Regions from separate parts of the Erwinia sp. HR93 genome, predicted to be linked through region 2. Evidence: predicted binding sites of a transcription regulator. Region 2 holds the regulator's gene; each other region holds the start of a gene.
What was found. The regulator CRP, encoded in region 2, controls carbon source genes, mostly activating them, when cyclic AMP is high. The targets are predictions, from matches to a motif close to ATGTGANNNNNNTCACAT.
Positions count from the first base shown of each region.

Region 1: the regulator CRP is predicted to act here: its motif matches at 1,705-1,722, upstream of SFA31_RS03820 (PTS mannitol transporter subunit IICBA).
Region 3: the regulator CRP is predicted to act here: its motif matches at 1,378-1,395, upstream of aaeR (HTH-type transcriptional activator AaeR).

Region 1 is NZ_JAXUDP010000001.1:797,400-800,679, reverse strand. It holds gene selA (L-seryl-tRNA(Sec) selenium transferase) at 1-256, opposite strand, end outside; gene SFA31_RS03825 (glutathione S-transferase) at 504-1,103, opposite strand; gene SFA31_RS03820 (PTS mannitol transporter subunit IICBA) at 1,904-3,280, shown strand, end outside.
Region 2 is NZ_JAXUDP010000001.1:998,829-1,002,108, reverse strand. It holds gene SFA31_RS04665 (phosphoribulokinase) at 1-717, shown strand, start outside; gene SFA31_RS04660 (OsmC family protein) at 753-1,157, opposite strand; gene crp (cAMP-activated global transcriptional regulator CRP) at 1,454-2,086, shown strand; gene SFA31_RS04650 (YccS/YhfK family putative transporter) at 2,144-3,280, shown strand, end outside.
Region 3 is NZ_JAXUDP010000001.1:329,838-333,117, forward strand. It holds gene aaeB (p-hydroxybenzoic acid efflux pump subunit AaeB) at 1-80, opposite strand, end outside; gene aaeA (p-hydroxybenzoic acid efflux pump subunit AaeA) at 87-1,019, opposite strand; gene aaeX (p-hydroxybenzoic acid efflux pump operon protein AaeX) at 1,027-1,230, opposite strand; gene aaeR (HTH-type transcriptional activator AaeR) at 1,413-2,354, shown strand; gene tldD (metalloprotease TldD) at 2,379-3,280, opposite strand, start outside.

The DNA.
Region 1 (3,280 bases), 200 kb from region 2:
CGGTTAAGTTAAAAACCGGACGTAGCGCGCTGGTATCTTCACGATGCAGGCGAGTTTCCGCCTCCACGGCCCAGGCCTGCGCCCAGTCTGGAAGCGCCCCTTCCTTGCGAATAACCGAGCGTGCTTCCGTCAGCATCAGGCGCAGCGTTTCAACCAGCCGTGAGTGACCGTATTTCGTTAACAACGGGGCAAACGTTGCATCATGCAACAGGCGATCGAGGGCAGGAAGCTGGCTGAACAAATCGTGTTGAGTCATGGCTAAATATCGTTCGGGGGAAAGATAGCGAGTGTAACAGGTGCCGCTTCGCTCTGTCATATACCCTGAGTCATTGCATGGCGTACCGCACGTCAGTGAGACACAAACCCAAAGCCAGCGCGAAGCTAACCCGCACGCGCTTAAGCTTTAGTTAAATCCCGGCGGCTGTAGATAAACATTAAATAATCGACGGATAAACGGGCGCCCTAAATCCGGCTTAAATAGCCAAATGACCCCGCCCAGGGGTTTACCCCGGCAGCCCGGTGCGGGCGAAGCTATTTCGTTCGAACAGGGCACCCACCATATTCACCAGCAGCGGGCGCGAAGCGCACCAGCCCGGAGCGATGCGCTGTGCATTGAGATAGCCAATAGCGCAGCCCACGGCAATTGCGCCTAAGCGTAGCGGCTGCGTCGTAATGCGACCCTGCGAAAGTTGGTGTTCCAGCCAGTCCAGACAGCCGCCCAATTCATCCCGCAACTGCAATAGCAGAACGTCTAATTGTTGCCCCGGCGAGCGCTGACGCTCACTGACCAGCCGCTCCGCCACGTTAATAATACCGTCGGCAAGCGCCTCTATCTGGCTTTCCCATCGCCTTCCAGCGCAATCGCCGGGAAGTAACGACGGCGTAGGATAAATTTCTTCCAGATAATCGCTAATTACCGCAGAGCCAAACCAGCGCTCACCGCTGTCGGTGCACAATAATGGCATATGGCTCAGAGGATTCATTGCTGATATTTTCCCACCGGCGCGCTGTATATCAATCAACTCAAAAGGCATTTCTTTTTCAAGAAGCATTATTGAGATTTTACGCACGTGCGGACAAGTATAACGACCCACAAGCTTCATAATAACGGCGCCTCCCGATTTAATACTACTTCACAAACCATGAATGTTGACGCCAGCCAGCGCCCGATTACCGACACACACTTAATTGTTAGTGAGGATTGCTGGCTCTGCCCGATATCGCAATAGTGGCTGAGCGACCTGCGCGCGCGCCCGGAAAGTATGGCGTATAACCCGAGATATCGCCCACGGCGGCGGTTTACAGGTTGAAAAACCATGCTATCAAGCTTTAAACGCCGGGATAGCTCGCGGATGACGCGTTACCATTCTGCGGATACCTCGCCGCGCGCCGTTGAGCACGGCCGTGAATAGATAATATTGACATGAACTCTCTCAGTGATAGGCACACCGTCAGGAGCAACGCTTTGCCAACCCTGCAGATATAACCATCGCCTGGCGAGGCATTCATATTAAGCATATGACTGGAAACGGTGCCTGCCTCCATCGGCGTTTATCACCCGTACCGATGATATTTTTATAGGTACTTAGGTGATTCATCTCACATAAGTGACATAAACTCGATCAGCACAAATGTGACTCAAGTCACATTGAGTGTCATGAAATGACAAATATTTCATCAGAATCGAGGGGATTGGCTATTTTTTTGTGACCAAAATCACATCAATGCCCCCATTACCCCCTAATGTTTAGTGATTCATGTCACACAAAATGGCACCATCTGGACAGTTTGCGTTTTCAGTGCCAGATTTCGCATCACGGACATCAGGCTGGCTTACCTGCCGCCTCATTAACAAAAAAAGAAACGGGCTATTCCCGGCACGTACTCACATAAGGGGTGTTTTATGTCATCCGATATCAAGATCAAAGTGCAGAGCTTTGGTCGTTTTCTTAGCAATATGGTGATGCCGAATATCGGCGCCTTTATCGCCTGGGGGATTATCACCGCACTCTTTATCCCTACCGGCTGGTTCCCGAACGAGACGATGGCAAAACTCGTAGGCCCGATGATCACGTATCTTCTGCCACTGCTTATCGGCTACACCGGCGGACGCCTGATTGGCGGCGAGCGCGGCGGCGTTGTCGGCGCTATCACAACCATGGGTGTTATCGTCGGCGCGGATATGCCCATGTTCCTCGGCTCAATGATTGCCGGCCCGCTGGGTGGATGGTGTATCAAGCGTTTCGATGCGCTAATTGACGGTAAAATTAAGTCCGGCTTTGAAATGCTGGTGAATAACTTCTCCGCCGGTATCATCGGGATGATCCTCGCCATTCTGGCTTTCATGGGTATCGGCCCGGCGGTTGAAGTGCTGTCGAAGATTTTGGCGGCTGGCGTTAGCTTTATGGTGGCGCACGATATGCTGCCTCTGGCGTCTATCTTCGTTGAACCAGCGAAGATTCTGTTCCTTAATAACGCGATCAACCACGGTATTTTCTCGCCGTTGGGTATCCAGCAGTCGCATGATATCGGCAAATCTATCTTCTTCCTGATTGAAGCAAACCCAGGTCCGGGCCTGGGCGTATTACTGGCCTACATGTTTTTTGGCCGCGGTAGCGCCAAACAATCAGCCGGGGGTGCCGCAATTATTCACTTCCTTGGCGGTATCCACGAAATTTACTTCCCCTACGTATTGATGAATCCTCGTCTGATTATCGCCGTTATTCTGGGCGGAATGAGCGGTGTATTCACTCTGAGCGTTCTGAACGGCGGCTTAGTTTCTCCGGCATCTCCGGGTTCTATTCTGGCAGTACTGGCCATGACGCCAAAAGGGGCTTACTTCGCCAATATTGCCGCTATTGCGGTGGCTCTGGTGGTTTCTTTCGTTGTTTCCGCTATTTTGCTGAAAACCAGTAAGGTTAAAGAAGAAGACGATATTGATGCCGCAACTCGCCGCATGCAGGCGATGAAAGCGCAATCAAAAGGCGGCACAGCCACTGCTGAGACTGCAGCAGGCGATTTGAGCCACGTGCGTAAAATTATCGTGGCCTGCGATGCGGGCATGGGATCCAGCGCCATGGGCGCCGGCGTACTGCGCAAAAAAGTGCAGGATGCAGGGTTGACCGCGATTTCTGTAACTAACTGCGCGATTAATAACCTGCCTGGCGACGTTGACCTGGTCATTACGCACCGCGATCTCACCGAGCGCGCAATGCGTCAGGCGCCGCACGCACAGCACATTTCCCTTAATAACTTCCTCGACAGCGGGCTGTATAACGAT
Region 2 (3,280 bases):
ATGGACCAGGAAATCCGTAAGGCCCGCGACTTAGGCCGCCATATCAGCTATTTTGGCCCCGATGCGAACGATTTTTCCCTGCTGGAAAACACCTTTATGGAATACGGGCGCAGCGGCCACGGGGAATCCCGGAAATATTTACACACCTACGACGAGGCGGTGCCCTGGAATCAGGTTCCCGGTACATTTACCCCCTGGCAGCCGCTGCCTGCGGACACGGACATCCTGTTTTACGAAGGTCTACACGGCGGGGTGGTCACGCCGCAGATAGACGTGGCGCAGCACGTAGATTTGTTGGTCGGCGTAGTGCCTATTGTAAACCTAGAGTGGATACAAAAACTGGTGCGGGATATGAGCGAGCGCGGTCATTCCCGCGAGGCCGTGATGGACTCGGTCGTGCGTTCAATGGAAGACTATATTAACTACATTACCCCTCAGTTTTCGCGCACGCACATTAATTTCCAGCGCGTGCCCACCGTCGATACGTCAAATCCCTTCGCAGCCCGGGCGATCCCCTCACTGGACGAAAGTTTGGTGGTGATTCATTTTCGTAACCTGGAGCAGATCGATTTCCCCTGGCTGCTGGCTATGCTGCAAGGCTCGTTCATTTCTCACATGAATACGCTGGTAGTGCCGGGAGGGAAAATGGGGCTTGCAATGGAGCTTATCATGACACCGCTGGTGAAACGGTTAATTGAAGACCGGGGAATCAACTAAAATCGCGCGCCTTATTAAAGACGCGCAGCGTCTAATCAGGCTTCAATCACTTCCCATGAATGGGTAATATTGGCCGCCTTTTCCAGCATCAACGCAACCGAACAGTATTTTTCGGCTGACAGTTCAACCGCACGTGCAACCGCGTTATCCCTCAGCCCGCGCCCGGTAACAATAAAGTGCAGATTAATATGCGTGAAAAGCCGCGGCGCTTCTTCACGGCGCTCGGACGTAAGTTTAACCTCACAATCGGTTACGTCATGGCGCCCTTTTTGCAAGATAGAAACCACATCTATCGCGCTGCAACTTCCGGCCGCCATTAATACCATTTCCATCGGGCTTGGCGCCTTGTCTCCTGAATTACCGTCCATCAAAACCTGATGACCAGAGGCGGATTCGGCGAGGAATGTTAGCCCTTCTACCCATTTAACTCGTGCCTGCATTTTGTACGCTCCGTTAGATTACGCTTCCCCACAGAGTAAGCGTCAGGGGCGAAACTGGCAACAGAAGGCGACCTGCGTCAAGCTGAAACGAGACAAGAAGAGACACTGGTGAAAAGCTATGTTAAAACAGACCGGATACTGCTGCGTCGTAGTGAAGGTCATTCAGGTAAAAACTTTACTGATAACAGGCTGTTCTGATCCCCTTCCCATTTAAAACGCAGAACTCGTTTACCACGTTTGGGAGAAGCATAAGCGCCTCTTCCAGATGCCAGTTTATAATCAGAGGATAACCGCACATGGTGCTTGGCAAACCGCAAACAGACCCGACTCTCGAATGGTTTTTGTCTCATTGCCACATTCATAAGTATCCCTCCAAAAGCACGCTCATCCATCAGGGTGAAAAAGCCGAAACGCTTTACTACATCGTGAAAGGCTCCGTGGCCGTACTGATTAAAGATGAAGAGGGCAAAGAAATGATCCTCTCATACCTTAATCAGGGCGATTTTATCGGCGAACTGGGCCTCTTTGAGGAAGGGCAGGAGCGTAGCGCCTGGGTTCGGGCCAAAAGTGCCTGCGAGGTCGCGGAAATCTCCTATAAAAATTTTCGTCAGTTAATCCAGGTTAATCCGGATATTCTAATGCGCCTCTCATCACAAATGGCGCGTCGCCTGCAGGTCACCTCTGAAAAAGTCGGTAACCTTGCTTTCCTGGACGTTACCGGCCGCATTGCTCAAACCCTACTAAACCTGGCGAAGCAGCCTGATGCCATGACGCATCCTGACGGCATGCAGATAAAAATTACCCGCCAGGAAATCGGGCAAATCGTGGGCTGCTCCCGTGAAACCGTCGGCCGCATTTTAAAAATGCTCGAAGATCAGAACCTGATATCCGCGCACGGCAAAACTATCGTCGTCTACGGCACGCGCTAAACGCGGCGGCGCGGCGTGTTATCACGCACACCGCGCCGATACCTCAGGTCGTTATATATGTGGCGCCGACTGATTTATCACCCTGAAGTCAATTACGCGCTGCGTCAGACGCTGGTGCTATGTCTGCCGGTTGCCGTCGGCCTGGCGCTGGGTAACCTTCGTCTTGGTCTACTTTTTTCATTAGTTCCCGCCTGCTGCAATATGGCCGGGCTGGATACCCCTCATAAACGCTTTTTTAAACGACTTATCGTTGGCGGCTGCCTATTCGCCTCTTGCAGTCTGATCGTGCAATTATTGATGCGAGAAAATGTGCCGCTGCCGGCCATCTTCTTCGGCATGGCGCTGCTTCTGGGCGTAACGGCGGAAATCAGCTCACTGCATGCAAGGCTATTTCCTGCCTCAATGGTGGCCGCTATTTTTACGCTCAGCCTCGCGGGAAACATGCCGGTTTGGCAACCCATGCTGCTGTACGCGCTTGGTACCACCTGGTACGGACTGTTTAATCGCTTTTGGCTTTGGCTGTGGCGTGAACAGCCGCTGCGTGAAACGCTCAGTTTGCTGTATCGCGAGCTGGCTAATTACTGTGAAGCGAAATATAGCCTGCTGACGCAGCACACCTGTCCTGAGAAAGCGCTGCCGCCGTTGCTGACGCGCCAGCAGAAAGTCGTTGACCTGATAAGCCAGTGCTACCAGCAGCTTCATATGCTTTCCACCGGCAGCCAGCAAAGTGACTACAAGCGCCTGCTGCGCATCTTCCAGGTCGGGCTCGATTTGCAGGAGCACATCTCTGTCAGTCTGCATCAACCGGAAGAAGTGCAAAAGTTAATCGAGAAGAGCCACGCTGAGGCGGTCATTCGCTGGAACGCTCAAATCGTCGCCTCCCGGCTGCGAGTGCTGGCGGATGACATTCTTTATCATCGCTATCCCCGCCGCTTTAGCATGGAAAAACCGCTATCTGCGCTGGCCAAAATCGCCCGACAACACCCGGATAATCCGGTTGGGCAATTTTGCCACTACCACTTCAGCCGCATCGCCCGCGTGCTGCGCACCCAGCGCCCGCTATACGCACGTAATCTTATGGCCGACAGAGAGCGCCGCCTGCCGCTCTTCCCCGCGCTAAAAAATTATCTATCGCTAAAATCTACGGCATTGCGCAGCGCGGCCCGCACCGGCGTTATGCTGGCAATAGGCAGT
Region 3 (3,280 bases), 670 kb from region 2:
ATAAAAAGCGCCAGCAATACGGCCGTGGCCAGCTTGACCGCAAAGCGTAAATGCAGGTGTGAAATCGTCAGAAAGCCCATACCCGCTTAGCCAAACTCACGCAGACGATGCAGTAACCGCATGAAGGGAGAGTGCTGCTGTTCACGACGATCGCGGGCGCCGGTTATCACGATAGTCGCCGTAGTGCCAGCAGGGAACAAATTACCGACCCGCTCATCCAGGCGGATACGCACCGGAACACGCTGTGCCAGGCGAACCCACTCCAGATTGGAGTCCACCGTCGCCATGCCTTTACTGTCATTTTTACTGCTGGCATTAGTCACCCCGGCGGAGATACTTTCAACGGTGCCTTTCAATACGCGGTTGCTACCGAGCGGCGTGATCTCTGCACGATAGCCCGGCCTAATCCCATGAAGCTTAGTCTCTTCCATATAAGCCAGAATATAAAATGAGTCTTTTTTTACTAACGCAACTGCGGTGGAGCCGCGCGTAATAAACTCGCCGACGTAAACATTAAGATTGGTTATCCATCCGTCAGACGGCGCGCGAACGGTCGTGCGTTCTAAGTCCAGCTTTGCCAAATCGCGCGTCGCCTGGGCCTTAGCTAACTGATGCAGCGAAGTCTGCAAACCATTATTCGATTGTTCTATCTCTTCGCGAGACATGGCCTGGATGCCTAAGCGATTACGTCGCCCGGCTTCGCGCCGCTTTTCATTCACCAGCGCTTCATAATAGCCGACGTCCGCCTCAGCCTGCGCCAGCGCCTGCTGGTAGCGCGGTTTATCCACGGTGAATAATATCTGCCCTTTTCGCACCGGTTGATTATCATGAACCTGTACGTCCGTTATCAGCCCTGCAACATCGGGGGCAATAGCGACAACATCGGCGGTAAAACGCGCGTCGCGCGTCCATGGCGACTCCGTATAAAAGCTCCAGATACGGAAAATAGCAATGATGGCAATAAGAACCAGCACCAGCGTCACGCCGGTGCGGAGCAATTTTCTTGTTAGCGTTTTCACATCAACCTCAAACAAACAAGCGCGATATCAACCAAAACAGGCAGCAGTACAGGGCCGTATTAAACAGCGCCGGGTGCCAGACAAAATCATAGATCCCCGTAGGGGTAAGCACGCGCCGCACCAGCCAAAAAATCGCCAGTGAAAGAAGCAGCTCAACGAATATCGGTGGAAACGAAAGTCCGAAAACCACGATAACCGGAAATAAACTCATGTTAATCCTGGAAGTACAAGCAGGTGACCGTTTATTGTTTACCAGCGGCGCCACGAAGAGAATGGCGGAAGGTGCGAGGGAGAAATCGCGCCGTTGGTTTTGTTAAAAATAGTATATTAACGTAACTGTTAACCTGTTATCTATTACTTGTGATCTAAATCACTTTTAAGCCAGAGTGAATAATGAATCGATTAAAACACATGTCCGTGTTTGCAAGCGTTGTGGAATTTGGCTCGTTTACCGCAGCCGCGCGCCAGCTACAAATGAGCGTATCCTCAATTAGTCAGACCATATCTCAACTGGAAAACGAGCTACAGGTTAAACTGCTTAACCGCAGTACGCGCAGCATTGGCCTGACAGAAGCCGGGAAAATCTATTATCAGGGCTGCCGAAAAATGCTACAGGAAGCGCACGCGGTTCATGAACAGCTTTATGCATTTAATAACACGCCTACCGGCACGTTACGCATCGGCAGTTCTTCAACGATGGCGCAAAATATCCTGGCGAGTATGACCGCCGATATGCTGCGAGAATATCCGGGCCTCACGGTCAATTTAGTGACCGGCATCCCCGCACCGGATCTGATTGCCGATGGTTTGGATCTGGTTATCCGCGTTGGATCACTGCAAGACTCCAGCCTGTTCTCACGTAAACTGGGCGCAATGCCCATGGTGGTTTGTGCCTCGCGGGGCTATTTAGCCCAATATGGCACGCCGGAAAAACCGACGGACTTAGTCAATCATTCCTGGATAGCCTATAGCGTTCGCCCTGACAATGAGTTCGAGCTGGTCGCTCCGGAAGGAATTTCAACGCGGCTGACGCCAAAAGGCCGGTTTGTCACGAATGACCCGATGACGCTGACGCGCTGGATTTCCGTCGGCGCGGGCATCGCATATGTGCCGCTGATGTGGGTAATTAACGGTGTAAACAGCGGTGAACTGGAAGTTTTGCTCCCGCGCTATCAGTCTGCACCCAGACCGGTTTACGCGCTCTATACCGAAAAAGACAAGCTGCCGCTTAAAGTGCAGGTTTGTATCAACTATCTGAGCGATTATTTCGTGAAAGTCGCGCAGCTTTATCAGGATATGCGCAGAGGCAGCAGTGGCAGGCGAAGCGAGCGCTAACTTCCCGCCCCGCCGGAAGAAAGTTTATGCCGTACCGCCGACGGTCAGTTTATCGACTTTTAGCGTAGGCTGGCCCACGCCGACAGGCACACTTTGCCCCTCTTTACCACAAACGCCCACGCCGTTATCCAGCGCTAAGTCATTTCCCACCATGGATATCTGCTGCATGGCTTCGATTCCGGAGCCAATCAGCGTCGCGCCTTTCACCGCGCGCGTCACTTTCCCTTTCTCAATCAGATAGGCTTCTGAGGTTGAAAAGACAAATTTCCCGGAGGTAATATCCACTTGCCCACCGCCGAAATTAGGTGCGTACAGGCCGTAGTCAACGGATTCAATAATTTCCTGCGGCGTGGATTCACCTGCCAGCATATACGTATTGGTCATTCGCGGCATTGGCAGATGCGCGTAAGACTCACGACGCCCGTTACCCGTAGGCTGCAAACCCATCAGGCGCGCATTTAGCTTATCCTGCATGAAACCTTTCAGGATGCCATTTTCAATCAGCACATTATACTGGCCGGGAACCCCTTCATCGTCGATGGCGAGTGAACCGCGACGATTGGTCATTGTGCCATCATCAACAACGGTGCACAGCGGTGAAGCCACCAGCTCGCCCATCTGCCCGCTAAATACCGACGTCCCCCGGCGATTAAAATCACCTTCCAGCCCATGGCCAACCGCCTCATGCAGTAAAACGCCAGGCCAGCCGGCGCCGAGAACCACGGGCAATGTTCCGGCCGGTGCCGCGACGGCGGAAAGATTGACCAGCGCCATACGTACCGCCTCTTTCGCCCAGGCTTCAGCGCGCACCTCACCGTTTACCGGTGCCAAAAACCATTCATAGCCGAAGCGTCCACCGCCGCCGCTTGAACCGCGTTCACGCTTACCATCTTCCTCAACCTGGACACTCACGGACAAACGCACCA